2 regions of the Cryptosporangium japonicum genome follow, and region 2 is predicted to be linked to the other one. Evidence: riboswitches for the same ligand, from Rfam matches in the RefSeq annotation. Region 2 holds a riboswitch; the other holds the start of a gene.

Region 1 (14,622 bases), on a different contig from region 2:
CTCGCACGCAAGAGCGTCGACGCCATGCTCGCGATGGCGATGGAGAACGCGGTCAACCAGGTGCTCGGCGACGCGGTGAGCGCGCTCGCCAAGGAGACCCGGGAGAGCTGAGCTCCTCCGCCGGCTCCGCCGCTCGGGTTCGAGCGACGGAGCCGACCACCTTGGGAAGAGGGCGCGATTCTGCCTACCGGGTAGCGACAGAATCGCGCCACCACGAGCGTGTCTCACCGAAGGCTCGGGACCGATACTTCGAGGGCTAAGGCCGACTCGATTCGGAATCGAAGGTCAGCGTGGGGTGCGCAGGCCGCGGATCCACTCGTCGACCTCACGGCGCGCGTAACCGCGGAGAGACTGGTTGAACTTGGGTGGCTCGACCGTGCGGGCCTGGTCGGGGTGGTGCTCGGCCCATTCGACCCAGCGATTGACTTCGGCGATGTCGTAGCCGCGGAGCGCGATCATGAACGTGGGCATCCGGCGACCGTAGCGGCCGGGCGCTAGCGGTCGGAGGCGGTTCCGCAGAGGCAGCACGCCTCGACGAACACCCGCACCGCGTGCCGGGTGTCGTCCAGCCGCCACACCGCGGCGAGCTCGCTGCGGGGCAGTCCGGTGACCGGGCGGCAGACGACGTCGTCCCGCTGGTAGATCGCCGCGTTCCCGGCCGACAGGAGGACCACGCCCCGGCCGGCGGCGACGGCTTCGAGCGACTCGTCGGGTGTGCGGGCGACGGCGCCGACCCGGGCCGGTGCCGGGCGGTGTTCCGCGGCCAGCCAGTGGTCCCGGAGCGCGCCCGCCTCCGGGGGAAGCGCGACGAACGGCTCGTCGAGCAGCGCGGAGAACGGAACCTCCGCGTGGTCGGCGAGCCGGTGCCCGAGCGGCAGCGCCACCCAACGGTCCTCGGCGATCACGACCTTCGAGGCGTAGCCGTCCGGCGCGGGCAGCCAGGCGATCGCGACGTCGACGGCCCGGCTGGCCAGCCCGGTCGTCGGGTCGTCCCACGGGATCTGCCGGAACTGCAGCTGCCGTCCAGGCAGCAGGCGTTCCATCGTCGCGGTGACCGCGGGGATGAGCCCGCGGCCGATGCGGGTCTGGAAACCGACGGTGAGGGTCGCGCCGTCAGCCTCCTCGACCGCGCGGCGGGCGTCGTCCCACTGCCGGAGCAGTGCCCGGGCGTGCGGCAGGAGCGCGGAGCCCGCCGCGGTGAGCGCGACCACGCGTTTGTCCCGCTCGAACAACGTGGTCCGGAGCGTGCGTTCGAGCTGACGGATCTGTTTGCTCAGCGCCGGCTGCGAGACGAACAGCCGCTCGGCCGCCGCGCGGGTGAAGCTCAACTCCTCGGCCACCGCGACGAAGTACCGCAGGTCCTGGATCCGGACGCTCATAACCGGAGGTTATTGGAATCGGTCTTGGACGCGGGAGACCCGGCCGTCCGACGATCGTCGGCATGGAACTCGGGGTCACCGGACTGAACGCCAAAGCCACGCTGGGGCCGGACGCGACCATGCGGCTCGCGCGACGGGCCGAGGAGCTCGGCTATCGATCGTGGTGGGCCGGCGAGCACGTGGTGCTGCCGAGCCCCCGGACCGCGCAGACGCCGATGGAACCGAGCGACCCCGTGCTCGATCCGCTGGTTCACCTCGGATTCGTCGCCGCGGTGACCGAGCGGATGGAGCTCGGCACCGCGATCGTGATCCTGCCGCAGCGCAACCCGCTCGTGCTGGCCAAGCAGGTGGCGAGCCTGGACGTGCTGACCGGCGGGCGGCTGCGTCTGGGGATCGGCGCCGGATACCTCGAACCGGAGCTGGCCGCCCTCGGCGTGCCGATGGCCGAACGCGGCTCGCGCACCGACGAGTACCTGGACGCGATGCGCGCTCTGTGGACCCAGGAACACCCGTCCTACCGGGGACGGCACGTGTCGTTCGCGAACATCGACGCGTATCCGCGCCCGCTCCGGCCCGACGGCCCGCACGTCGTGGTGGGCGGGCACAGCGCCGGTGCGTTCCGCCGGGCGGTGAGCCGGGCGCACGGCTGGCTCGGCGTCGGCGACACCCCGGACGACCTGGTGAAGCACCTCGCCGGGCTGGAGAAGGCCGCCGCCGAGGTCGAACGGCCGTCGTGGCTCGGGCGGCTGGAGATCAGCTTCCAGCCGCTGGGTCCGGTGAGCGCCGCGGACGCCGGCCGGTACGCGGAGCTGGGCGTCGACCGGCTGGTGGTGTACCCGCTGCCGTTGGAGGACGTCGACGACGTCGAGGCTTTCCTCGAGCGGCACGCCGCCCTAGCGGACGCGGGCTGAGCGGGGCGGGTGCGCCGACGCGAACGGGCTGCCCTCGGTGGGGTCGGGAAGCGTGAACCAGGCGACCGTGCCGCCGGACGGGCTGGCGTCGAGGCCGATCTGGCCGCCGTGCGCGGTGATGATCCGGCGTGCGGTGGCCAGGCCGATGCCGGCACCCTCGGCGCTGGAGTCGTGCGGATCGTGCACCCGGGTCAGCGGGCTGAACGCCTCCTCACGGCGGTCCCTGGGCACGCCGATGCCGTTGTCGACGACCTCGATCCGCCAGGCGTGGTCCTGCCGGGCGCTGTGCACCGCGATCAGCGGCGGCCGCTCCGGGTGCCGGTACTTGGCCGCGTTCGAGATCAGGTTCTGCAGGACGGCCCGGATCTGCGTCGGGTCCACCCGCACGGTCGGCAGCGGCCCGACGTCGAGCCGGGCACCGACCGCGGACAGCGCCGGCGCCAGATCGTGCCGGACCTCCTCCACCAGGTGACGCACCGCGACCGGCTCCCGACGCAGCTCCCCGCCGAGCTTCGCGAAGCCGAGCAGGTCGGTGATCAGATCGCTCATCCGGTGCGTCGACGAGAGCGCCCTGGCCACGTACTCCGACGAGGGGGTGTCGTGCGGGACGTTGTACTGCAGCTCCTCCAGGAAGCCGTTGATCGCGGTGAGCGGGTTGCGAAGATCGTGGCTGACCTGGCCGGCGAACGCGTGCAGCGCCTCGTTCGAGCGGGTCAGCTCGGCGCGGACCTCGGCGAGCTCGGCGACGGCGTCCACCAGCTTCGTCGTCCGGCGGCGCAGTTCCAGTGCATCGTCCACCTGGCGGGCGAGCAGGCCGAGGCCACGGATGCGCCGGTCGTCGAGGCTGCGTGCTTCGTCGTCGAAGACGCAGAGCGTCCCGAGGACGATCCCCTGCGGGTTACGCAGATGGGTGGCGGCGTAGAAGCGGAAGTTCGCCCGCTCGCCGGTGACGAACGGGCTGTCGGCGAAGCGCGGGTCGGCGCGGGTGTCGTTGACGATGATCTGGCCGGGCTCGTCGAGGATCAGGTTGCACATCGAGTCGGCGCGGTCGCACACGCCGGGGGCACGTCCGTATCCGGCCACCGAGTGCTGAATGGTCTCGCCCATGAGGTTGACCAGCGCGGTCGGCGTGCCGGAGATGTCGGCGGCCAGTTCCGCCAGGGCGGTCAGGTCGGGCGCAGGGGGGTGGCCGACGACGTCGTACGGCGCGATGAGCGCATCGCGGTCGATCCGTCCCGCCAACCTGCCGCCCCCCGATACAGAAATGCCCCCTAACCGCCATTATAGGTGGTTAGGGGGCATTTCGGGGCTAGTGGGGCGTTGCTCCGTTGACCCGCTGGAGCTTCGCCAGCCGGTTCTCGAGGTTCAGGATGACGGCCGGCCGGGCGGCGTGCGCCCGCTCGTACGCCAGCAGCGTCAGGATGTCCTGGTCGGAGAGCGACCGCGTGCGCTGGCGGATCGCCGCGATCGTGAGGCCGTCCCAGTTCTTCACCGGCAGGCTCTCCGGAGCGGTGGCTGCCTTCGCCGCGTCCGGGGTGACCTCGGACAGCAGCGCGGCCGCTTCGGCGTGCGCGGCGGCTGGAGTCGGGGCACCGGCCGGTGACGGCACGGTGGCCACGTGGGTGGGCCTCGGCGGGGTGACCGGCGTCGGCGTGGCCGGTTGCTCCACCGGGCGGCGGCCGGGCAGGAACGACCACAGCGTCTCGGCGGCGGCCGGACTGATCTTGGCCAAGGTCTGGACGGCGGGGCGGCCGGCGTGGCCGACCAGTCGGAAGACCGGCCCAGCGGTGCGCCCGACCACCCATCCGGCGAGCCGGAACGACTGGGTCAGCAGCTTCTCCGCCGGGTCCGCCACGCGACGGGCGACGTCGGTCAGCACGAGATCTCCTCACGAAAATGTCGGCGCAATGCGTTTCTGCAGTACCCGCGCGGGGTTGGGACAAACTCCGTGGCAGGGTTTCGCCAGACCACAGAACGAGGAGGAGATCATGGCGCTCGAGCGTCCCCAGGCACCTGATCCGTACGCGTTGCTGCCCGAAGTTCCGTCGTTCACCGTAACGAGTGCCGACGTCACGGCCGGCACCCAGCTCGACCTGGCCCAGGTGGCCGGAGACGCGGGCGGCCAGGACGTCTCGCCGCAGCTGTCCTGGTCGGGTTTCCCGGACGGGACGAAGAGCTTCGTCGTGACGGCGTTCGACCCGGACGCCCCGACGCCGTCGGGGTTCTGGCACTGGCTCGCGGTGAACCTGCCGGGAACCACCACCGAGCTGCCGACCGGTGCGGGCGCCGGTGACGACAGCCTGCCCGGCGGGGCGTTCCACGTCCGCAACGACTACGGCAACCGCAACTACGGCGGGGCCGCTCCGCCGCCCGGCGACCAGGTGCACCGCTACTACTTCGTCGTGCACGCGGTCGACGTCGACGCCCTCGACGTGACGCCGGACGCCACCCCGGCCGTGGTGTCGTTCAACCTGGCGTTCCACACCCTGGCGCGGGCGCTGATCGTTCCCACCTACCAGCACTGAAATTTCGTCGGGGGCCGGGCGCATCGCGTCCGGCCCCCTCGTGTGTTTGCGTACGGGTGGGCTTAGGATCGTCCAGAGAGGACTGTTGTGACACGACAGGCCTCCGCGCCGATCGCGGTGCGACTCCTGGGTGCAGCCGGAGCCCCGGGCCATACCATGATCGGCTCCTGGGTGTGACGCGTGTGCAATATTGAGGTTCCCTGCGTCCACTCTGGTTGTTTCCCGACGTCTTCCCCGACGAGGAGCGATGGTCCCTGAACAGCGCCGCCAGCAGATAGTGACCGCACTGGGAACGCGGGGCATGGTGCGGGCGGACGACCTGGCCAGTCAACTCGGCGTTTCGTTAGAAACCATCCGGCGCGATTTGAACGAGTTGGAACGCCGGGGTGAACTCACCCGGGTCTACGGTGGCGCCACCCGGGCGCCCAAGCAGTCGGAGAGCTGGGACCGGCGGTCCACCTCTCACGTCGCGGCCAAGCGAGCGATCGCCCGCTACGCCGTACGGCTGCTCCAGCCCAACCGCAACGTCTTCTTCGACGTGGGCACGACGGTCTACGAGGCCGCCAAGGCGCTTCCCGGCGACTGGGTGGGCACGATCCTGACCACGAACGGCCACGTGGCGCAGCACCTCTCCGACCACCCGGGCGTGCGTGTGCAGCTGGCTCCCGGGAGCGTCCGGGACGAGGAGCTGTCGGTCTCCGGCCCCGAGGCCGAGCGGATGTTCGAGAAGGGGTACGTGGACGTCGCGTTCGTCGGCGCTGACGGGATCCACCCCCAGGCCGGGTTGACCGGCTGCCACGAGGGCGAGGCCGTGGTCCGGCGCCTCGTGATCGCGCGGAGCTTCGAGAAGTACGTGCTCGCCGATTCCTCGAAGCTCGGGCGCGTCTCCGAGTTCCGGGTGAGCGAGTTGGCGTCGATCACCGCGGTCATCACGGACTCCGAGGTCACCAAGGACGTGCTCGACGCCCTGGTCGCGCGCGGACTGCGGGTGCACGTGGCACCGCCGGTGGCGGTGGATCAACCAGTCTGAAGCTTATTGCCCCATTTGGGTATGCTCGTTCATATCTGAGTGGGGGTGACGTTGACGGGCCGGCATCGATCCGCGAAAACCGCGACTCGGGCCGGAGCGCGGCGCCCGATCGGGTTCACCTCGGCCGGTCTGGCGCTCGGTCTGGCGATACCCGCCGGCGCGCTCGCGGCCCCGTCGGCCACGCCGGACGAGCCCGCGGTCATGCACCTCGTCCAACTCGTCGACGCACCGATCGCCGCCTATCCGGGCGGCCGGTCGGTGCGGAACGGCGCTCTGGACGGCACCCGTCCGCGGCGCGGGCAGCGCCTCGGCGTCGACTCCGTCGCTGTTCGCCGTTACCGCGCCTACCTGGACCAACAGCTGCGTTCGGTGCTGCAGCAGCTGCCCGGTGTGCCTGCGGTCTACGCGTACCGGTGGACGTTCAACGGCTTCGCGGCCGCCCTCACACCCGACCAGGTGGCGGCCGCGCGGCGGCTGCCGGGGGTGCGGTCGGTCACCCGCGACAGCGTCCACACGCTGGACGGCCTGGAGCCCGCCGGGACCACCGAGTTCCTCGGGCTGCCCGGGCCGACCGGGGCGTGGGAGCGGCTCGGCGGGCCCGCGCGTGCCGGCGCGGGCACGGTGATCGGCTTCGTGGACTCCGGCATCTGGGCCGCGCACCCGAGTTTCGCGAACCCGCGGCCGGCCGCTCCGCGCTACCGGGGCACGTGCGACGCCGGGCGCGTCGTCAAGGACTTCCGGTGCCGGGGCGCGCTCGTCGGGGCGCGGTGGTACCTGAGTGGGCTGACGCCGGACGCCGGCGAACCCCGGTCACCGGCCGACCACGACGGTCACGGCACGCACGCCGCCGCCGTGGCCGCCGGCGCGGCCGACGTCGAGTCGGATCTCGGTGTCGTCTCCGGTGTCGCTCCGGCGGCGCGGATCGCGGCCTACAAGGCCTGCTGGCGCGTCGATGGCGTGGCGACGTGCGCCGAGTCCGACACGGTCGCGGCGATCGACCAGGCCGTCGCGGACGGCGTCGACGTGCTGAACGTGGCGATCGACGGTGCTTCCGGAGGTTCGCCGGCCGACGACCCGCTCGCCTCGTCGCTCTACCGGGCCGCCCAGGCGGGCGTGTTCGTCGCCGCCTCGGCCGGCAACGACGGACCCGGCGCCCGCACCGCGCACGGCAAACCCTGGCTGACGAGCGTCGCGGCGGGCACCCACGACCGGGCGCCGGCCGCGGTGGTGCGGCTGGGGGACGGCACGCGGCTGACCGGAGCCGGCCTCGGCGCCGGGGTTCCGGCTCGACCGGTGGTGGACGGCGGGCAGTGCGGTGCGGGCTCGCTCGACCCCGGGAAGATCCGCGGCCGGATCGTGGTCTGCCTCCGCGACGCCAACGGGCGGGCGGATCAGAGCGCGGAGGTCGAACGGGCCGGCGGCGTCGGAATGGTGCTCACCAACGCCGACGCCGACACGCTCACCGCCGATCGGCACGCGGTGCCGACCGTGCACCTCGACGCACCCGCCACCGGGAAGCTGCGTAACTACCTGCGCGACGAGAGCCCCAGCGCCGCACTCGAACCGGCCCGGATGCGTGCGACCGGCGGCTCCCGCCCCGAGGTGGCGGAGTTCTCCGCGCGCGGCCCGGACGGCGACGCGCTCGCGCCCGACCTGATGGCGCCCGGCGTCGACGTCGTCGCGGCGGTGTCGCCGGCCCGGGACGGAGCGATGTTCGGGCTGCGCTCCGGCACGTCGGTGGCCACCGCGCAGGTCTCGGGCGCGGCCGCGTTGCTGCGTGCAGCGCACCCGCGCTGGTCGCCGGCGGCGGTGAAGTCGGCGTTGCTGACCAGCGCCACCGGCGGCGACAACCGGATCAGCACGTCCGGCGGCGAGAGCGCGGGTCCGGCCGAGTACGGCGCCGGTGCGCTCGCGATCAACCGGGCCCTCGACCCGGGCCTGTTCTTCGACTCCTCGGCCGCGGCGACCGCACCGTACAGCGCGCAGAACACCGCGTCGGTCGTGCTCGGCTCGCTGGCCGGGGTCCGTTCCGTCCGGCGGACCGTGACGAACGCCGGCTCCACCACCGCCAGGTACGTCGCGCGGGTGGACGAGCCGCCCGGGGTGGACGTCGCCGTCTCCCCGGCCGAGCTGACGCTGGAGCCCGGTGCGACCGCCTCGTTCACGGTGACCGTCCACCGCGTCTCCGCCCCGTACGACCAGCTCGCCGCGGGCTCGATCACGTGGTCCGACGGAACGCACCGGGTGCGGCTTCCGGTCGCGGTCACCCCGGTCGTCGTGGCCGCTCCGGCGAGCGTCGAACTCGGTGACCCGCTGACCGTCGTGCCGGGCTTCACCGGACGGCTGAGCGCACGCGTCTCAGGCCCCGTCCCCGCCGTCGGGCACACCGGCAGGCTGCGCGTGACGGGCGAGCGCGCCCGGTTCTCCTCGGCCGCGCCGAAGGCCTCCGACCGCGTCGCGCGGTTCACCGTCACGGTGCCGCCGGACACCGCGCTGGCCCGGTTCGCGACCGACGCGTTCGACTACCCGGTCGGCACCGACGTGGACGTCTTCGTCTACCGCGACGGCAAGCGCGTCGGCCGCAGCGGCGGGCCGGCCGCGGACGAACGCGTCGACCTGGCCGAACCGGAGGCCGGGCGGTACGAGGTCTACGTCCAGCTCGTGGACGCGCCGGGCTCCGGCCCGCTGCCGGTCCGCCTGGACTCCTACGTGGTCGACGACGGCGAGCCGGCCGCCGAACGGTCGGTGAGCGCGGGGACGCCGCTGCGCCTGTCCGGTGTGCCGGCCGAGGGCCGCGGGCGTTGGCTCGGCCGGATCCGCTGGTCCGACGGCGGAACCGGGGAGGCGACGACGCTCGTCAGCGCCGTCGACCGGCTCTTCACCGACGACCGCGCAGCTGACTGATCGCCGCACACAGCTCGGTGCGCGCGCTCAGCTCCGCGCTCACCGGCTCGAGCACCGCGTCCGCGGCCACCTGCTCCACCCGGGCACGGATCCGGCGGCGCGCCCGGTTCGCCTGACGCCGCGCGCCGAGCGCACCCAGCCGCGCGCTCAGGAAACCGAGGACCAGGCCGACCAGCACACCGCCGAGCAGCATCCCGGTCGGCACGGGGATCCGCCACTCCCAGACGTCGACGTCCGGCAACGGCGGTTCGGGCAGCCGGAACCAGTCGAGCAGGAAGAGCCCGAGCAGCCACACCGCTCCGACGACCGCGACCAGCGCCAGCACGTTCTGCAGCAGCCGCACCACACCCCACCAGCGCGGACGCCGTCCGAGGCCGAGGTCGGCACCGGCCACGGCCCGGTCGAGCAGGTCGGGTAGCTGCTCCCGACGGCCGGTGGCGGCACGGGTGAGCACGCTCGGCCACGGCTGGGGCAGGCCGGCCGTGGTGCGGTCGACGAGGTTGCGCAGCGCGGTGTCCACCCGGGCCTGCTGCACCGCGGACGGACCCGGGAGCGCGGTGCGGACCAGTTCGTCCTCGGCCTCGCCGGGGGAGAGCCGCGCACCGGGCAGGCCCAGCCGCGTCGCCGCGCTCGGCCGTACGCGGGCCAGCCAGCGGGTCATCGGCCAGCCGGTCGCGGCCCTGGTGCGGCTGCGGTGCGTGCGTGCCACCGCCAGCGCGACCGCGTCGGCGCCCGAGGCCTCGGTCAGCGCACCGACCACGGCCGCCCGGTCGGCTCGCTCCACCGCGGGTGTCGCCGACGGGCCGCACGTCGGGCCCAACTCGTCCGCGAGCGCACGCAGGTCCGCGTTCAACCGCCGCACCGACGCCTCGTGCGCGGTCACCGCGTCGGCCAGCCGGGTGCGCAGCGCCGGGAGCCCGTCGGAGGTCCGCGCCGAGACCGGCAGCACCGGCACACCGCCCAGGCCTTCGCGCTCGAGCAGGCCGCGCAGGTCGGTCAGCACCTCCTCGCGCCGCGCCGACGGCACCCGGTCGATCTGGTTGAACGCGACGACGGTGATGTCGGCGTGCGTCCGCAGCGGCTGCAGGTACCGGTCGTGCAGGGCCGAGTCCGCGTACTTCTGCGGGTCGACGACCCAGACGAGCAGGTCGACGAGCTTCACCAGCCGGTCCACCTCGAGCCGGTGGTCCACCTTCACGGAGTCGACGTCCGGCAGGTCGAGCAGCACCAGGCCGGACAACTCGTCGGCGCCCTCGTCACCGAGGTGGTGCCGACGTTTCACGCCCAGCCAGTCCAGCAGCGGCGCGGCGCCGTCCGGGTTCCACACCGCGGCCTGGGCCGTCGACGTGACCGGCCGGCGCAGCCCGGTGGTGGCGACGTCGACCCCGACGAGCGCGTTGAACAGCGACGACTTGCCGCTGCCGGTGGTTCCCGCGAGCGCGACGACGGTGTGCTCGGCGCCCAGCCGCAGCCGCTCGGCGGCCTTCCCCGAGAGTGCGCCCGCGGTGGCCAGCGCCGCCGGATCGAGCCGGTCGGCGCCGAGCTCCACCACCCGGTCGAGCGCGGTCAGCCGCTTGCTCAGCCCCGATTCGTCGGTGGCCCGTGCCAGCAGAGTCATCGCACCAGCCCCGGCTGCCGCAGGTACGAACCCAGCGCCGACTCGAACTCGGCCAGCGCGGTACGCAGCGCCGTCACCCGCTCGGCGGTGGGCGCGACGGCGTCCACCAGCACGTCGAACCGCTGCCGTTCGTCGACGAGCAGCCCTTCGACGGTCTCCAGCAGGTCGTCGCGGGCCCGGGCCGCGAGCGTCCGCACGGCCGCGTCCCCGAAGATCGCCTCCAGCACCTTCTGGCTGACCGCCGACGTTCCGCCCGCGACCACCACCTCGAGCCCGGACAGGCCGGCGGTCTGCGCGAACACCGCGAGCATCAGCACCAGGCCGGCGCCGTTCACCCCGAACGACGTCAGCCGGGCGACGCTGCGCCGGTGGCCACCCTCCTCGCGGACCAGGTCGAGCACACGTTCCTGCCAGGCGCGGATCTGAAGTTCCAGCCGGGGACCGAACTCGGCCGACGAGCGGTGCAGATCGTCGGTGACCAGGGCACGGCCGGCCGGGCGGGACCGCCACAGCTCCGTGGTCTGCTCGGCGGCCTGGTCCGACGCGGCCCGCACCAGTGCGTGCAGGTTGCTCTCCACCGCGTGCCCGACCGCCTCGGCCGCGGGCGCCCGGCCGGTGAAGAACGACGTGATGCGGTCACGCAGCTGCCCGATCCGGGCCTCCAGGTTCCGCGTGAACTGGCCGGTGCCGACGAACTCCTGCCAGCGTGCCAGCACCTCGCCGCGCAGCACGGTGCCGCTGCGGACGCCGTCGTCCACACCGGTGAGCGCCGTGCGGTACCGCTCGAGCGCGGTGCCGCGCAGCTCGGCGGCGGTGCGGACCTGGTCGTCGAGGTGGTCGGCCAGGCCGGTGACCCGGTCGTGCAGGCTGGAGAGCGCACCGGTGAGCGTCGTGCGGATCACCGCGTCGCGGGCCCCGGCGTCCGCGGCCAGCCCGTCGAGCCAGGTGCGCAGCGGTGCGATCGCCGCGTCCGGGATGCGCTCCGCGGTCAGCTCGACCTCCGGCACCGCGAACAGCGCCGCGTCGCCGAGGCGTTCCTCGGCCAGCATCGAGCGGAGGTGGTCGCTGATCTCGCCGACGCCCTCCGGCGGGACGCGGTTGAGCACGACCGCGAGCGCGGTGCTGCGCTGGGCCGCGGTGTGCAGCAGGTCCCAGGGGACGGCGTCGGCGTAGCGCGCCGCGGTGGTGACGAAGATCCACAGGTCGGCGGCGGCGAGGAGCTGCCCGGCCAGGTCCCGGTTCTCGGCCACGACCGAGTCGATGTCGGGCGGATCGAGCAGTGCGAGCCCCGGTGGCACCGACGGATGGGGCACCAGCCGGAGTGAGTTCACGGCTTCGGGGCCGGTGGTCCGGGACAGCCCCGGGAGGATCCGGTCGGTTTCGAACCAGCCGACGTCGTCGGGGTGGCACACCAGCACCGGGGCGCGCGTGGTGGGCCGCAGCCAGCCCGCCTTCGTCACCTCCGCGCCGACCAGCGTGTTGACGAGCGTCGACTTGCCGGCGCCGGTGGACCCGCCGACGGCCACCAACATCGGGGCGTCCAGCTGCCGCAACCTCGGCAGCAGGTAGTCGTCGACCTGGCCGACGAGTTCCGACCGCGACCGCCGCGCGGCCTCCGCGTCGGACACCGCCAGATCGAGTCGGACCGAAGCCACCGACGCACGCAGCGCCTCGAGCGCATCAGCCAGCCGCGGACCGTCCATGCCCGAGGTAGTGACCGCTCTGGGGTCGCCTCAACCACAGCGGGCTACGCTTGTCGACGCGGACGCCAGTCGTCCGTCGGGGAGCTCGGGCAGCCGGGCTGAGAGGGTGGCCACCGCGTCGCCGACCCGTCGAACCTGCTCTGGGTAATGCCAGCGGAGGGAGAACCGGCGGATCGCCGGACCGCGCCCGAAGGCTCATTCCCGGTGCCCGACTCCGGAGGTAACCGGATGCGTGCCCCTCGTTTACTGGCTGCGGTCTTGTTGACCGCCGCCGTCGCGGCCTGCTCGTCGTCGCCCGACAAAGCGGCTAACGACTCCAAAACGGTCACTCTCGTCACCCACGAGTCGTTCGCGGTCAGCGACGGCGTCCTGGCCGCCTTCCAGAAGCAGAGCGGCCTCACGGTCAAGATCCTGCGTAGCGGCGACGCCGGCGCGGTTGTCAACAAAGCGGTGCTCAGCAAGGGCAACCCGCAGGGCGACGTGCTGTTCGGCGTCGACAACACGTTCCTGTCGCGTGCCGTCGACGCGGGCATCTTCACGGCCTACCAGCCGGTCAACATCGGCAACGTCCCCACCGCGCTCCAGCAGGGCACCGACGGCAAAGCGACCGCCGTCGACTACGGCGACGTCTGCGTGAACTACGACAAGGCGTGGTTCGCCGGCAAGAAGATCGCCCCGCCGACCAGCTACGCCGACCTGATCAAACCGGAGTACAAGGACCTGCTGGTCGTGGAGAACCCGGCCACGTCGTCGCCCGGGCTGGCGTTCGTGCTCGGCAGCATCGCGGTGCAGGGCGAGGGTGGCTGGACGGCCTACTGGGAGAAGCTCAAGGCCAACGGCGCCCTGGTCGTCGATGGCTGGGAGGAGGCCTACCAGCAGCGCTTCACGGTCGGCTCGCAGGGCAAGGGCAACCGGCCGCTCGTCGTCTCGTACGCGTCCAGCCCGCCGGCCGAGGTCGTCTACGCGGAGAAGAAGCCCACGGACGCGCCGTCCGGTGTGGTCACCGACACCTGCTTCCGTCAGGTCGAGTACGCGGGTCTGCTCGACGGTGCGGCGAACCCGACCGGCGGGAAGAAGCTGCTCGACTTCCTGCTCTCCCCGCCGTTCCAGAAGGACGTGCCGCTGCAGATGTTCGTCTGGCCGTCGGTCACCGACACCGCGCTGCCGGCCGAGTTCACCAAGTACGCGGCGCTGCCGACCAAGCCGCTGACGCTCCCCGCCGACCAGATCACGAAGAACCGTGAGGCGTGGATCGACGAGTGGACCCAGACGGTGCTCCGCTGAGAACACGCCTCCTCGCCCTCGTCCCACTGGCGTTCCTCGGGGTCTTCTTCGTCTACCCGGTCGGAACGCTGGTGGCGATCGGCCTGGGGTTCGGCGAGCCGATCCCCGGGGTGCCGGGCGGCAGCCTCGGTGACGTCGGCGGGGTGCTGTGGTTCACGGTCTGGCAGGCCGTGGCCTCCACCGTGCTGACGCTGGTCGTGGCGTTGCCGGGCGCGGCCGTGCTGGCCCGGTTCCGGCTGCCGTTCTCCGGCCTGGTCCGCGCGCTGGTCACGGTGCCGTTCGTGCTGCCGACCGTGGTGGTCGGGGCGGCGTTCCTGGCGCTGATCGGGCCCGACGGCCTGCTCGGCGTCGAGCTGGACCGCACGGTGTGGGCGATCCTGGCCGCACACGTGTTCTTCAACTACGCGGTCGTGGTGCGGATCGTCGGCAGCGTCTGGGCGCAGCTCGACCGGCGTTCGGTGGAGGCGGCCCGGGTGCTCGGCGCGTCGCGTCCGCGGGCGTTCCTGCGGGTGACGCTGCCGGCGCTGCGTCCCGCGATCGCCGCGGCGTCGTCGGTGGTGTTCCTGTTCACGTTCACGTCGTTCGGCATCGTGCAGATCCTCGGCGGCCCGTCGTACGCGACGCTCGAAGTCGAGATCTACCGCCGCACGGTCTATCTGCTGGACCTGTCCGGTGCCGCCGTGCTGTCGATGGTGCAGTTCGCCGCCGTGGCCGTGCTGCTGGCCGTGGACGCCGCGCTCACCGGGCGGCAGCGCGCGGCCCGGTTGGTGCCGGCGTCACCGCGGTCTCCGCGGGGCTTCGGCGAGTGGGCGTTCGTCGGCGTCAACCTCGTCGTGTTGGTGGGGTTGCTGCTGACGCCGTTGGCGGTGCTGGTCGAGCGGTCGTTCGCGACGTCCGACGGGTACGGGCTGACGTACTGGCGGGCGTTGACCTCGGCGGACGCGTCGAGCGTGCTGCCGGCGCCGGCTCTGGAGACGGTCGGCACGTCGCTGCGGTACGCGGTGACGGCGACCTTGCTGGCCCTGGTGGTCGGGATCTGCGCCGCGGTGGTGCTGACCCGGCCGGGCCGGCTGCGCGGCGCGTTCGGCCTGCTGCTGATGTTGCCGCTGGGCACGTCGGCCGTGACCGTCGGTTTCGGCTTCCTGGTCGCGCTCGACGAGCCGCCGCTCGACCTGCGTGACTCGGCCCTGCTCGTGCCGTTCGCGCAGGCCCTGGTGGCGGTGCCGTTCGTCGTCCGCGCCGTGCTGCCGGTGCTCCGGGCGATCGAC
Region 2 (14,622 bases):
ACCGCGCACAAGGCCGTGAAAGCCGAACAGCGCGCCGACATCGTCTTCGTGGTCTGCGACGGCGGCTGGAAGTACCTCTCCACCGGCGCCTACGCCGGCACCCTGGCCGAAGCCGAAGCCGCTCTCGAGGGCCAACTCTGGGCCTAGTGGGCGGGCTCCAGGTTCAAGCGAGTCGCGCCTGGCGGCGCTCGACATGCAACTACCGGGGTGGGCCGAAGCGCACGGGGACGCCTTGGGAGAAGAGGACGCTCGGGGGTGGGCCCGGCAGGGCGGGGAGGCCGGCGGAGCGGAGAAGGGTTTCGTCCAGGTCGACCAGGGTTGCGCTGCGTAGCGGCCAGGCGGGGTGTTCGTTCGGGAGGTAGATCGTCTTCCCGCGCAGCACGGTGTGCAGACCCCACCGCGCGGTGAGGAAGTCGTTCAGCGGGTCCGGTGGCGCGGGATCGCCCGGGACCACGGTGAACGCCGACTCGGGGCCCGCGCCCGGCCAGCGTCGGACGCTGCGGTACGTGTAGGCGCCGTCCGGACGCCGGCGGACGCTCATCGTCGACCAGACGTAGTTGAGCCCGAAGAGCGTGCGCCCGACGACCACGGGCAGTAGCCGCGCGGCGTCCAGCGAGCGGAACACCACGCCCCGGCGGCCGGCCGCGTCGATCGAGTAGAGCCGCACGTTGGTCTCGGCGAAACGCCCGAGGTACGGCACCCCGACGCGGAGCCCCACGCGGTCCATCGTGAACCCGATCAGCCCCACGTAGGTCACGCCGCCGAGCGTGTCCGGCCGCGTGCCCGGCGGGAGCAGCGGTGCGACGACGTCGGGCTCGACCGGCCAGTGCAGGAACGCCAGATCCCGCCACCACTGGGTCATGATCGCCCGCCGGATCGTCCGGGGGGTCGTCAGCGTCACGGGCTCGACCTGCATGCGTCAAGTGTGCCACCTGGCGACTGTCCCATCAATTGGGACGCTAGTCTCGAAATATGGAATCGAGACGTCGCTGGGTGGTGTTGGCGGTGGGCGTGGCCGGCATGACGGCCGGGTGCGCGTTCCTCTACGGGTTGCCGTACCTCCTCCCGCGGCTCCGGGCCGACGGCCTCTCGCTGACCCAGGCCGCCACGCTGGTGGCGTGCCCGATCTTCGGCCTGCTGGCGACGCTCGTGGGCTGGGGCGCGCTGGCCGATCGGTACGGCGAGCGGGGCGTCATCGCGTTGGGGCTGGGCGGTGCCGGCGTGGTGCTGCTCGGGGCGTCGGTCGTGTCCGGGCCGGTCGCGCTGGGTGCGTGCCTGGTCCTGGCCGGTGCCGCGGCGGGGTCGGTCAACGCCGCGAGCGGACGGCTGATCCTGGGCTGGTTCGGGGCCGCCGAGCGGGGGCTCGCGATGGGGATCCGGCAGATGGCCCAGCCGCTCGGCGTCGCGGTGGCCGCCGTCGTGGTCCCGGTGCTCAGCCGGGCCGGCGCGTTGACGTTCCTGGCGGCCGGGTGTCTCGCCACCGCGGCCCTGGTCGCGGTCGTGGTGCGTGATCCGGCCCGCTCCGCGGCGGCCGGAGGCGCGACCGGGAACGGGAACCCGTACCGGGCGCCGGTGCTGTGGCGGCTCTACGGCGCCGGGGCGCTGCTGGTGTTCCCGCAGTTCGCGGTGGCGACGTTCGGGTTGGTGTTCCTGGTCGACTCGTCCGGCTGGGACGCGGCGACGGCGGGCCGGCTGCTGGCCGTCGCCGCGTTCGGTGGGGCGGCCGCGCGGCTGCTCGCCGGGTGGTGGTCGGACCGGGCCGGCTCACGCACCGGTCCGATGCGGATCCTCGCCGGGACGACGGCGGTGGTGCTGGCGTTGCTCGCCGCGGGGGCCGCCGGAGTGCCGGGCGTCGCGGTGGTGGCGCTGGTCGCGGCGGCGGTCGTCTCGGTGTCGACGAACGGGTTGTCGTTCACGGCGGTGGCCGAGTACGCCGGGCCGGGCTGGGCGGGCCGGGCGCTCGGCATCCACGGCACCGGCCAGAACGGCGTGGCCGCGCTGACCGCCCCGGTCCTGGGCGCGGTCGTCACCCACGCCGGCTACCCGGTCGCGTTCGCCTCGGCCGCGCTCGCCGCCGCCGTCGCGGTGGTCGTGACGCCGCTCCACGCGCGGGCGTGATAGCACAGGGTGCCCAGAATGCAACGGCTCGTACCTGTTCCGGTTCGCGGGGAAGCGGCGTTATGGTGGCCGCGTCACTGTACGCGGGAGCTCGCGCCGAAAGCGGGCTGAGAGGGCGGCTGTCCGAGAAGGACGGTGCCGCCGACCGCTCGAACCTGACCGGGTAATGCCGGCGTAGGGAGCTCTCTCATGAGCGATGTTGTCTCGACCGGTCCTCTTCCGGGTAGCCGCAAGGCGTACCGGGGCGCACTGCGCGTCCCGGTCCGCGAGATCGAACTCACCAACGGCCAGGTCGTCGAACGCTACGACACCTCCGGCCCGTACACCGAGACCGACTTCCACCCCGACCTCGAGAACGGTCTGCCGAAACGGGACCGCACCCGCACCCACCCGACGCAACTGCTGGCCGCGCGGGCCGGCGAGATCACGCCCGAGATGGCGTACGTCGCCGCCCGCGAGAACCTCCCGGCCGAGCTGGTACGGAGCGAGGTCGCAGCCGGCCGCGCGGTGATACCCGCGAACGTCAACCACCCCGAGTCCGAGCCGATGATCATCGGCAAGCGGTTCCTGGTGAAGATCAACGCGAACATCGGCACGTCGGCGGTGACGTCGTCGCCGGCCGAAGAGGTCGAGAAAATGGTGTGGGCCACCCGGTGGGGTGCCGACACGGTCATGGACCTCTCCACCGGCCCACGCATCCACGAGACCCGCGAGTGGATCCTGCGGAACTCGCCGGTGCCGATCGGCACCGTGCCGATCTACCAGGCCCTGGAGCGGGTGAACGGCGACCCGACCGCGTTGACCTGGGAGATCTACCGTGACGTCGTGGTCGAGCAATGCGAGCAGGGCGTCGACTACATGACCGTGCACGCCGGTGTGCGGATGGCGTACATCCCGCTCACCGTCGGCCGGAAGACCGGGATCGTGTCGCGCGGCGGGTCGATCCTCGCGGCCTGGTGCCTGGCGCACCACCGGGAGAACTTCCTCTACACGCACTTCGCCGAGCTGTGCGAGATCCTGCGGACGTACGACGTGACGTTCTCGCTCGGTGACGGGCTGCGGCCCGGCTCGGTGTACGACGCCAACGACGACGCCCAACTGGCCGAACTCCGGACGCTCGGCGAGCTGACGAAGGTCGCGAAGGACCATGGTGTGCAGACCATGATCGAGGGCCCCGGGCACGTGCCGATGGACAAGATCGCCGAGAACGTGCGGTTGCAGCAGGAGTGGTGCGACGACGCGCCGTTCTACACGCTCGGGCCGCTGGCCACCGACGTCGCGCCGGGGTACGACCACATCACGTCGGCGATCGGGGCCGCGATGATCGCGTGGCACGGCACCGCGATGCTCTGTTACGTCACCCCGAAGGAGCACCTGGGGCTGCCCGACCGCGACGACGTCAAGGCGGGCGTGATCGCGTACAAGATCGCCGCGCACGCGGCGGACGTCGCGAAAGGACATCCCGGCGCGCAGGCGCACGACGATCAGCTGTCCGACGCGCGGTTCGAGTTCCGCTGGGCGGACCAGTTCGCGCTGGCGCTCGACCCGGAGACCGCCCAGTCGTTCCACGACGAGACGCTGCCCGCGGCCCCGGCGAAGACCGCGCATTTCTGCTCGATGTGCGGGCCGAAGTTCTGCAGCATGCGCATCAGCCACGACCTGCGTGCCGCCCCCGGCATGGCCGAGAAGTCGGCGGAGTTCCGGGCGGCGGGCAACCGGATCTACCTGCCCGTGGCCCAGCCGTGAACCCGGTGGTCGCGCTCACCGTCGCCGGATCGGACTCCGGCGGCGGTGCGGGGTTGCAGGCCGACCTGCACACGTTCGCGGCGTTCGGTGTGCACGGCACCAGCGCGGTGACGGCGGTGACCGTGCAGAACACGGTCGGCGTGACCGGGGTCCACGAGATCCCGCCGCCGCTGGTGGCGGACCAGATCCGGGTGGTCGTCGAGGACATGCGGCCGGGTGCGGTGAAGACCGGCATGCTCGCGTCGGCGCCGATCATCGAGGCGATCGGGGCGGCGTTCCGGCGGCACGGGATCGGGCGCGGCGGGTCGGTCCCGCTGGTGCTCGATCCGGTGTGCGCGTCGATGCACGGTGATCCGCTGCTGCGTGCCGACGCACTGAGCGCGCTGCGCGGGCTGTTCGCGGCGGCGACGGTCGTGACGCCGAACCTGGACGAGACCGCGTTGCTGGTCGGGACGCGCGACCAGCGTGACGCCGCGCGTGCGCTGCTCGCCCTCGGTCCCGCGTACGCGCTGGTGAAGGGCGGGCACGGCGACGGCCCGCGCAGCCGGGACCTGCTCACCGACGGGACGACGGAGCTCTGGCTCGACGCCGCGCGCATCGACACCGGCAACACCCACGGCAGCGGTGACACGCTCGCGGCCGCGATCACCGCGCGGCTGGCCGGCGGCGATTCGCTGCCCGACGCGGTCGCCGCGGCCAAGCGGTACGTGACCAGGGCGGTCGCGACCAGCTACTCGGTCGGCTCCGGCCACGGCCCCGTCGGCCACCCACCCGCCTCCGACCCGGTGGCCCCTCCCGGTCCCGCTGGCCCGGGGTCGGAGGCGGGTGCGGCTCCGGCCGCGGTCGGTGCGTCGTGAGTGCGGTTCGGGTGGCGGTGGTCGGTGGGGGAGTGATCGGGCTCTCCTGCGCCTGGGCGCTGGTCCGCGACGGTGCCCGGGTGACCGTGTTCGAGCCCGACCAGAGCCGCGGCGCGAGCCTCGTCGGCGCGGGCATGCTCGCGCCGATCACCGAGGCGCACCCGACCGAACCCGCGCTCCTCGCCGCCGGTCGCGCCGCGGTCGACGCCTGGCCGGAGTTCGCCGCGGCACTCGCCGCCACCGGCGTCGACCCGGGTTACCGCACGAACGGAACCCTGGTGGTCGGCTACACCGCCGACGACGTCGTCGCGCTCGACGAACTGGCCGCCCGCCTGGCCGCGCTCGAGATCGACGTCGAGCGGCTCACCGGCTCCGCCTGCCGCCGCCTCGAACCCGCGCTGGCGCCGGGCGTCCGCGCCGGCCTGGACGTGCCCGGCGACCACAGCGTCGACAACCGCGCGCTCCTGCGTGCCCTGCGCGCCGCGACCGACGCCGCCGGCGTCACCCACGTGACCACCGCGTTCCCCCCGGCTCCGGCCGGGACCGACGGGTACGAGCGGGACGTCACGGTGCTGGCGGCCGGAGCCTGGACACCGCGGCTGGCCCCGCAGCTCGACGGGCTGGTCCGGCCGGTGCGTGGTGAGAACCTGCGGCTGGCCGCGCGGAGATCCACTCCGGTGCTGACCCGGACCGTCCGTGCCCTGGTCGACGGCCGGGGCGTGTACCTGGTGCCCCGCGCCACCGGCGAGCTCGTCGTCGGCGCCACCCAGGACGAGGTCGGCTTCGACCGCACGGTCACCGCCGGCGGCGTGCACCGGCTCCTCACCGACGCCCGCAGAGTTCTCCCGGCGATCGACGAGTACGCGCTGGCCGAGACGTCGGCCGGGCTCCGGCCGATGAGCCCGGACGGCGCGCCGGTCGTCGGGCACGTCGGCGACGACACGATCGTGGCGACCGGGCACGGCCGCAACGGCATTCTGCTGGCCCCGTTGACCGCCACGCTCGTCGCCCGGCTGGTGAACGGCGGAACCGCGGACCCGGCGTTCGCGCCCGGCCGGTTCAGCGCGACCAGAACTCGATGATCCAAACCGGACTTCAAAGGGTACGGATGATGACGACGTTACGGGTGAACGGCCGAGAGGTCGAAGTATCCGATCCCACGACCGTCGCGGTGCTCGTCCAGCAGCTCACGCTCAGCCCTCGCGGCGTCGCGGTGGCGGTCAACGGCGAAGTGGTACCGCGCGGTGGCTGGGCCGGTGCGCAGCTGACCGACGGCGACGAGGTGGAGGTCCTCATGGCGGTGCAGGGTGGCTAAAGCAGCGGCTACGGACGCACTGGTCATCGCCGGGAGGCCGCTGGCGTCCCGGCTCGTGATGGGCACCGGAGGCGGATCGGTCAACCTCGCGGTGCTCGGCGAGGCGTTACGCGCCTCCGGGACGGTACTCACCACGGTCGCGATGCGCCGCGTGGACGCGGTCTCCGGGATGGGCGTGTTCCCGCTGCTCAAGGAGTACGGCATCGAGCCGCTCCCGAACACCGCGGGGTGCCGCACCGCGTCCGAGGCGGTGCTTACCGCGGAGCTGGCGCGCGAGGCGTTGGAGACCGACTGGATCAAGCTCGAGGTCGTCGCCGACGACCGGACGCTCCTGCCCGACCCGGTGGAGCTGCTCACCGCGGCCGAGCAGCTGGTCGGGGCCGGGTTCACGGTGCTGCCGTACACCAACGACGACCCGGTGCTGGCGCGGCGGCTGGCCGAGGTGGGGTGCGCCGCGGTGATGCCGCTGGGGTCGCCGATCGGGTCCGGGCTGGGCATCCGCAACCCGCACAACATCGCGCTGATCGTCGAGGAGGCGACGGTGCCGGTGATCCTCGACGCGGGGATCGGCACCGCGAGCGACGCGGTGCAGGCGATGGAGCTGGGCTGCGACGGGGTGCTGCTCGCCACCGCGGTCACCGGTGCCCGTGACCCGGTCGCGATGGCGACCGCGATGCGCCTCGCCGTCGAGAGCGGGCGCCTGGCCTACCGGGCCGGCCGGGTTCCCCGCCGCTGGTACGCGCAGGCCTCGTCCCCGCCGGTGTACGAGTGAACCGCAGGCGACGGCTCGCGGACGCGCGGCTGTATCTGTGCACGCCCGACCGCCCCGACCTGGCGGAGTTCGCCGACGCCGCGCTCGCCGGCGGCGTCGACGTCATCCAGCTGCGTGCGAAGGGCATCGAGGCCCGCTACGAGCTCGAACGCCTCGCGCTGCTCAAGGCCGCCTGCGAACGCCACGGCGCGCTGCTCGCGGTCAACGACCGGGCCGACGTCGCGCTGGCCGCCGAGGCCGACGTGCTGCACCTGGGCCAGGGCGACCTGCCGGTCGGAACGGCCCGGCGCATCCTCGGGAACGACGTCCTGATCGGACGCTCGACCCACACCCCCGCGCAGGCCGACGCCGCCGCCACCCAGGCCGGCGTCGACTACTTCTGCGCCGGCCCGTGCTGGCCGACCCCCACCAAGCCGGGCCGCCCCGCCGCGGGCCTCGACCTGGTGCGCCACGTGCGCGGCACCGAACGACCCTGGTTCGCGATCGGCGGCATCGACGAGGCCCGCCTCCCCGAGGTGCTCGAGGCCGGCGCCACCCGCGTCGTGGTCGTGCGCGCGATCACCGAGGCCGACGACCCCGGGGCCGCCGCCCAGCGCCTGGCCGCGCGCCTGCGGGCAACCGGGCCTACGACGGGTTTCCGGGCCCAGCCGCTCGGCCGAAGCCCCGGAAACCCGTCGTAGCCCCGAGAACCCGCTACGAGCCCGCGTCGTGGGCCAGCAGCGCCAGCTGCACCCGGTTGTTGAGCTCCAGGCGGGTCAGGATGCGCGACACGTGCGCCTTCACGGTGGCCACGCTCATGAACAGCGACGTCGCGATCTCCGCGTTCGACGCGCCCTGCCCGACCGCCTCGGCGACCTCCAGCTCCCGCGGGCTCAACTGCGCCAGCAACGCGACCGCCCGCGCTTTCCGGGCGTCCACCCCGGCCTCGGAGACGTGCGCGATGAGCTGACGCGTCACGGCCGGTGACAGCATCGGGTCGCCGGCCGCGACGGTCCGGATCGCCCGGACGATCTCGGCCGGCGGCGTGTCCTTGAGCAGGAACCCGCCGGCGCCGGCACGCAGCGCGCGCAGCACGTACTCGTCCGCGTCGAACGTGGTCAGCACGATCACCTCGGGCGGATCCGGGCGCCGCCGCAGTGCCTCGGTCGCGGCCAGCCCGTCCACCGACGGCATCCGGATGTCCATCAGCACCACGTCGGGCGAGTACGCCCCGACCGCGGCCGGCACCTCGGCCCCGTCGGCGGCCTCACCCACCACCCGGAGGTCGTCGGTGCCGGACAGGATCATCGTCAGCCCGGCTCGCACCAACGGATCGTCGTCCACGATCAGCACCCGCGTCACGTCGTCCACGGCAACCATGCTTTCAGCCGGAAGTCGCCCGCGGTGGAGGGACCGTGTTCCAACCGCCCCCCGGCCAGCCCGACCCGTTCACCGAGCCCCACGATCCCGGTTCCGGCGCCGGGGATCGGTGACGTCTCGGCCCGCAGCGGAAGCCAGTTGCGTACCTCGACGGTGAGACCGTCGTCCTGGTCGCCGCTCACCGTGACCCGCACCGCGGCACCGCGCGCGTGTTTCCGCGCGTTCGTCAGCCCCTCCTGCACGATCCGGTACGCGGTCCGGCCGACGACCGCGGGTACCGCCGACGGGTCGTCCACCCGGACCTCCAGGTCGATCGTGCCCCCGGCCCGGCGCGCCTCGCTGACCAGCGCGGGCACGTCGCCGAGCGTCGGCTGGGGCCGGTCGCGGTCGGGCTCGGCGCCGTTCGGGGCGCGCAGCACCCCGATGACGTCCCGGAGTTCCTGCAGTGCCTGGTGCGCGCTGGTGCGGATCACCCCAGCGGCCTTCGCGATCTCGTCCGGCGGTGCGTCGGGCCGGAACTCCAGCGCACCCGCGTGGAGGCTGAGCAGCGAGATCCGGTGGGCGAGCACGTCGTGCATCTCCCGCGCGATGCGGGTGCGCTCGAGCTGCCTGGCCTGCTCGACGCGCAGACTCTGCTCGTCCTCCGCGCGGCGGGCGCGGTCCCGGAGCGAGTCGACGAGCGCCCTCCGAGCCTTGATGAAGCTGCCCCAGGCCACCAGGATGCCGGCGATCAGGACGATGGCCAGCACCGCGGCCCACATCGGCAGCGTCGGGTTCGGCTGCACGATGCTGTAGACCGCGCCGGTGACGACGAAGACCGCGGTGGCGAGCACCACGAGCCGCGGACGGCAGCGGATCGCCACCGTGATCAACGTGATGCCCTGCGGGACGGCGGCCAGCGTGGAGACCGAGGCGATCACCGAGACGACGATCGACGTCGTCATCGGCCACCGTCGCCGCCACCAGACCAGCGGGGCCGCCAGCGTGGCCAGCACCAGGTCGACCCGCTGCATCGGCTTCTGCGCCACGTCGTGGCCGAGCGCCAGCGCGATCCAGAACCCGACCGGGAACGCGAGCGAAGCCAGCAGACAGATCACGTCGACCACGAGATCGCGCCGCGACCGGTTGGCCTCCCGCTCGTCGGACTCCGGGTTCAGCAGAGCCATATGCCCAGGTTACGGGCATCGCGCCCGGCCGGGTACCAACCAAAGTCGATGGCCCACCGGACCCTAAGTAGATCCGGCCCGCGACTTCCGCGACGGCCCGTAGCCTTCCGCCGGAAGCGACCGGACCCCCGCCGCGGCGACGCTCTTACCCATGATCGTTGCTGACCGACTGACGAAAACCTACGGCGCCCACAAGGCAGTCGACGACGTCTCGTTCCGCTGCGAGCCGGGCAGTGTGACCGGCTTCCTCGGCCCGAACGGGGCGGGCAAGTCGACGACGATGCGCATGATCTGCGGGTTCACCCCACCCACGCACGGCACGTCGACGGTCAACGGCCTGCCCTACCGCGACCTGCCCAACCCCGGCCGCGAAGTCGGCGTCCTCCTGGACGCGAGTGCCCAGCACGCCGGGCGCACGGGGTTCGAGACGCTCGCGGTGTCCGCACGGGTGCTCGGCGTCGACCGGAAGCGGGTGCTGGGGCTGCTCGACCGGGTGGGCCTGCCCCCGGAGGCGGCCAAGCGCCGGGTCGGGGACTACTCGCTCGGCATGCGGCAGCGGCTGGGGCTGGCCCACGCGCTGCTCGGCGACCCGGCGGTGCTGATCCTGGACGAGCCGGCCAACGGTCTGGACCCCGAGGGCATCTTCTGGATGCGCGGTCTGCTGCGTGAGTTCGCCGACCGGGGCGGAACGGTGCTGCTCTCCTCGCACCTGCTGCGTGAGGTCGAGGTGATCGCCGACCACCTGGTCGTGATCGGCCGGGGCCGGGTCGTGGCCCAGGGCAGCAAGGCCGACCTGCTCAGCGTCGCCGGGGTGCGGGTGCGTGCGACGAGCTCGGCCGTGCTGGGCACCGCGCTGCAGTCCGCGGGTCTGTCGGCGACGCCGGCCGCCGACGGCAGCTTCTCGGTCGACGCGGACACCGAGACGGTCGGCCGGGTCGCGGCGGCGTCGGGGCTGATCCTGACCGAGTTGAAGGCCGCCGACGGCAACGGCTTGGAAGAGATGTTCCTGCAGCTCACCGCTGCGCACCACGAGGGAGTGGCGGCATGACCACGATCGCCGAGCAGGTTTCCACGCATCAGCGGAACGTACCGGCGGCGCCGTCGCTGGGGCGGTTGACGCTCGTCGAGCTGCGCAAGATGTCCGACACCAGGGCCGGGCGGTGGCTGCTGGCCAGCATCGCGCTCGTCGTGGTGGGGCTGGTGACCGTGCGGGTGTTCGCCGGGCCGTCGGACACCCGGAACGCCGAGCAGTTCCTCGCGTTCGCCACCGGCGGGGTGAGCCTGCTGCTCCCGGTGCTGGGGATCCTCTCGGTCACCAGCGAGTGGGGTCAGAAGACCGTACTGACGACGTTCGCGCTGGTGCCGCGCCGCAGCCGGGTGATCACCGCGAAGCTGCTGGCTGCGGTCGCGATCACGGTGATGTCGGTAGCGGTGACGATCGTGGTGGCGCTGGCCGGCAACCTGGCGGCCGAGCTGCTCAACCGGGGCGGCGGCTGGAACCTGGGCCTCGACACGATCCTCTACGCGTTCCTGTTCCAGTTGCTCAACATGCTGCTGGGCATCGCGTTCGGGGCGCTGCTGCTGGCATCGGGCCTGGCGATCGTCCTGTACTTCATCATCCCGACGGTGTGGTCGGTGATCGGCGGCACGGTCGCGGTCCTGAAGGACGCGGCCGGGTGGCTCGACCTGAGCACGACGACGGCGCCGCTGCTCACCACGTCGATGGGGGGCGACGAGTGGGCGCGCCTGGGAGTCTCCGCCGCGCTCTGGGTGCTCCTCCCGCTCACGGCCGGCCTGATCCGCGTCCTGCGCACCGAGATCAAGTAGGGAACGACGAAGCCCCCCGTGCCGACGCACGGGGGGGCTTCGGTGTGGGTCAGGACTCGCGGCCGATCAGGGTCGCGAGGAAGACCTTCTCGATGTCGGCGCCGGTGCGTGCCGGGTACGCCTGGCCGCCCACCGCCTTGGTGATCGTGGTGAGCTCACCGAGGTTCGCGTCCGGCCCGTAACCGATGATCAGCACCTGGATCGGCTTGTCGGGGTTCGCGACGGCGCGCAGCTGCTGGATCAGCTGCTGCTGCGTGATGCCGTTCGGGTCCTGGTTCTCCCCGTCGGTCATCATCACGAGCAGGTTGAGCCGGTTGTCGGCCTGCCAGTGGTTCTGCATGAACTTGTACGCCGCGAGCAGGGTGTCGTACAGCCCGGTCGCGCCCTCGGGCACGAGCTTGTTGTAGATCGACGCCTCGAGCGCGTCCTTGCGCGGCGTCCCGTCCGGCAGCTGGCCGCCGACCGGCCCGATCGGCACCATCTCCTGGTAGTCCTTGTCACCGTCGAGCTCGGTGGAGAACCGCCAGGTGCCGACGTTCGACTGCGGGTTGAACAGCGCGGTGGCGCGCAGACACGCCTGCTGCACGACCTGCATGCGGGTGCCGTTGCCGTCCGGCGCGGGGTCGGCCATCGATCCGGAGCTGTCGATGACCGCGAGCAGGTTCGCCTTGCGCTGCAGCGCGGTCCAGTAACCCACGGTCTGCGAGATCGACTTGATGTCGGGGAGGTCACGTGCGGCCGAGGGCAGGCTTCCCATGCCGAGGTCGGTGTCGAGCCCGACCGCGTACTGGGTGGAGAGCTGCGCGTCACGGAAACCGGCCGCGCCGTACGCCTTCTTGGAGTCCTCGCTCTGCAGGTACCGCAGGAACTCGGCGGCCACCTTCTGCCGCACCGAGTCGACCCAGTCGGCCTTGAGCACCTGGTACTGGTAGTCGGCGAAGACCGTGCCCTCTTCGGGGTTGATCGCGACCAGCGGCACCTTGGGCTTCGCGTTGTCGTACGCGGCCACCTGGGCCTCGGTGGCCGGGAACGGACCGGCGTTGATCAGGCCGGCCTGCGCGTTCGTCACCTGACGCATCCGCGCGAGGAACGTGTCGCTGGTGGCCGCCTCGACGGTCGACGCACGGGCGAGCACGAGCGCGTTGCTGAGCTCGGCCTCGGTGACCGAGTTGTCGCCGTCGGTGTCGGCCACCGAGAGCAGCGTGCCGAGCGCCGGGAACGACGCCCGCGGGTCACCGATGCCGATCTTGATCTGCTGCCACTCCGGGTGCTTGAACCGGGCCCAGGTGGTGCCGGCGACGCGGGTCTTGGCCAGCTCGGCCCACGAGATCACCTTGTCGGGCCAGCCCTGCGCCTCGGCCATCGGCTTCGGCAGCGCCATCACCACCGGTGACTTCGCGACGACCGTCGGCGTGTTCGAGACCATCGGCTTGACGTCCGGCCGGGCCGCCGCGCTCTTGATCCAGATCGAGGAGTCGGGCATCCAGACGTCCACCCGGGGAACGTCGGAGTCGGCTTTCCAGTTCGGGGTCAGCGACTGCGCCACCTCGGCCGACTGCGCCGCGCGCACGCTGACCTCGGCGCACCGGCCGTCGATCTCCGGCGCGTCCTCCTGCCACTTCGCGGCCAGCTTCTCGACGACCGGCGCCTGGTCGGGCGAGGCCGCGATCGCCAGCTCCACGGGCGCTCCGCCGCAGCGGGCAGTCACCCATAAGTAACCGAAAGTAGTTCCGCTGACCACGGTCGCCAGAACGATCGCTACGATCACCCACGGTGCGATGGCTTTACTCCGCCGAACGCCTGTGGTGGTGATTCGCTCGGCCGCCGAACGGCGGCTCACTTGCTCACTGCGGTGTCGACCGCGAGCCATCACTGCTCCGCGTCTTCAGTTGACAACTCTCAGTGTCAACAACGTCCATCACTTACGTCACGTACGCCGGGAGCATACGCAGCCCCGGGTGCGAAGCGCGCGGTTTTGTACACCTGCCTTTCGCATCGGAGCAGATGCGGCTTCGGCTTTTCCGAGTAACCATGGCGAGTCGGGCCCTGTGAAGCCCGAAGAGTGCGACATGGAGGTGGCAACGTGTCGGAAACGACGGTCACACCGGGCCGGACGGCGACTACGGCGGTCGACGAACCGCTCGACGAGCCGATCCGTACCCGCGCCGACGCTGAGGCGTTCATCGCGAAGATCTGTTTCAAGATCGGGCCGCCACGGCTGGCCGGTATCGAGCTCGAACGCCTGGTCCACGACATCAACGATCCCACTGCGATTCTCCCGGTCGAGCGGCTCGCTTCCGCACTCGGAAGCTGGAGCCCTCCCATCCTCACCTCGCCGGCCGCCGATCCGACGGCCCTCGGCCGGCCGCTCCCCGCCGGATCCACGGTCACGGTCGAGCCCGGCGGACAGGTCGAACTCTCCACGCAGGCGTGGGGCACGTTCGCCGACTGCCTGGCCGCCGCCGGCACCGACGCCGACGCCGTCCGCGGCGCGCTGGCCCGCTACGGCCTCACGGTCGGCCACTCGGGCATCGACGCCCACCGGCCCGCCACCCGGATCGTGCAGAAACCGCGTTACGCCGCCATGGAGCGCTACTTCGACCGGGGCGGTGCCGCCGGCCGCCTGATGATGGGCTCCACCGCGTCGGTGCAGCTCTCGGTGGACGCCGGCACCGAGGACGGCGAGCACGCGATGGCCGACCGCTGGCGGCTGCTGCACGCGGTCGGCCCCACGCTCGTCGCGCTGTTCGCGAACTCGCCGATCCACGCGGGCGTGCCCACCGGCTGGTACTCCACCCGGCAGCGGGTCTGGATCACGCTCGACCCGGGGCGGACCACCGCGGTCGACGCGCGGAACGACCCCCGCGCGGCCTACGCGGCCGCCGCGCTCGACGCCGGTCTGCTCTGCCTGCCCAACCACACCGACCGCTGGGACGCCCCGCCCGGTGTCACGTTCGCCGACTGGCTCGACGGCGCCCTCGACCGGCCCGCCACCTACGCCGACCTCGAGTACCACCTCAGCACGCTGTTCCCGCCGGTGCGTGCGAAGGGCTTCCTGGAGGTCCGCTACCTCGACGCCCAGGCCGGCGACGACTGGCGGGTGCCACCGGCGGTGCTCTGGACGCTGCTCTCGTCGGCCCCGGTCCGCGACGCCGCGCTCGCCGCGGTGGAGCGCACCGGCGAACCCTCCTGGCCGGGGGCCTGGGCCAGGGCCGCCCGCGACGGCCTCACCGACGAGAACCTGGCCAGGGCGGCGTCGGACGTGATGACGCTTGCGCTGGAGAACGCCGAGTCGGCCGGGGTACCGGCCACCGCCGTCCGCACGATGACCCGGTTCGCCGAGCGCCACACGTTCCGCGGCCGCACCCCCGCCGACGACCAACTCGACGACTTCGCCCACAGCTTCGACCTGGAGCGCTCATGACTTCGATCGAGGAACTTCGTCATTCGCCGGAGCAGCTG

Evidence for each region. Region 2 has a riboswitch for thiamine pyrophosphate ahead of thiC (phosphomethylpyrimidine synthase ThiC). Riboswitches for the same ligand answer to the same signal wherever they lie in the genome.
Region 1: linked by a shared signal. The riboswitch ahead of ABD437_RS29400 (thiamine ABC transporter substrate-binding protein) and the one ahead of thiC (phosphomethylpyrimidine synthase ThiC) in region 2 are both predicted to bind thiamine pyrophosphate.

Annotation. Positions count from the first base shown of each region.
Region 1 covers NZ_BAAAGX010000023.1:322,403-337,024, reverse strand. Annotated here, with positions in the region: gene ABD437_RS29455 (MerR family transcriptional regulator) at 1-111, shown strand, start outside; gene ABD437_RS29450 (hypothetical protein) at 286-471, opposite strand; gene ABD437_RS29445 (LysR family transcriptional regulator) at 495-1,379, opposite strand; gene ABD437_RS29440 (LLM class F420-dependent oxidoreductase) at 1,442-2,290, shown strand; gene ABD437_RS29435 (sensor histidine kinase) at 2,273-3,532, opposite strand; gene ABD437_RS29430 (hypothetical protein) at 3,600-4,169, opposite strand; gene ABD437_RS29425 (YbhB/YbcL family Raf kinase inhibitor-like protein) at 4,279-4,815, shown strand; gene ABD437_RS29420 (DeoR/GlpR family DNA-binding transcription regulator) at 5,063-5,845, shown strand; gene ABD437_RS29415 (S8 family serine peptidase) at 5,891-8,749, shown strand; gene ABD437_RS29410 (GTPase) at 8,724-10,367, opposite strand; gene ABD437_RS29405 (ABC transporter) at 10,364-12,070, opposite strand; TPP riboswitch at 12,138-12,251, shown strand; gene ABD437_RS29400 (thiamine ABC transporter substrate-binding protein) at 12,299-13,354, shown strand; gene ABD437_RS29395 (ABC transporter permease) at 13,330-14,622, shown strand, end outside.
Region 2 covers NZ_BAAAGX010000005.1:16,816-31,437, reverse strand. Annotated here, with positions in the region: gene ABD437_RS04370 (PLP-dependent cysteine synthase family protein) at 1-147, shown strand, start outside; gene ABD437_RS04365 (YqjF family protein) at 200-916, opposite strand; gene ABD437_RS04360 (MFS transporter) at 973-2,118, shown strand; TPP riboswitch at 2,192-2,316, shown strand; gene thiC (phosphomethylpyrimidine synthase ThiC) at 2,308-3,864, shown strand; gene thiD (bifunctional hydroxymethylpyrimidine kinase/phosphomethylpyrimidine kinase) at 3,861-4,721, shown strand; gene thiO (glycine oxidase ThiO) at 4,718-5,803, shown strand; gene thiS (sulfur carrier protein ThiS) at 5,833-6,036, shown strand; gene thiG (thiazole synthase) at 6,095-6,808, shown strand; gene thiE (thiamine phosphate synthase) at 6,805-7,488, shown strand; gene ABD437_RS04325 (response regulator) at 7,502-8,167, opposite strand; gene ABD437_RS04320 (sensor histidine kinase) at 8,146-9,333, opposite strand; gene ABD437_RS04315 (ABC transporter ATP-binding protein) at 9,485-10,381, shown strand; gene ABD437_RS04310 (ABC transporter permease) at 10,378-11,160, shown strand; gene ABD437_RS04305 (substrate-binding and VWA domain-containing protein) at 11,210-12,841, opposite strand; gene egtA (ergothioneine biosynthesis glutamate--cysteine ligase EgtA) at 13,244-14,584, shown strand; gene egtB (ergothioneine biosynthesis protein EgtB) at 14,581-14,622, shown strand, end outside.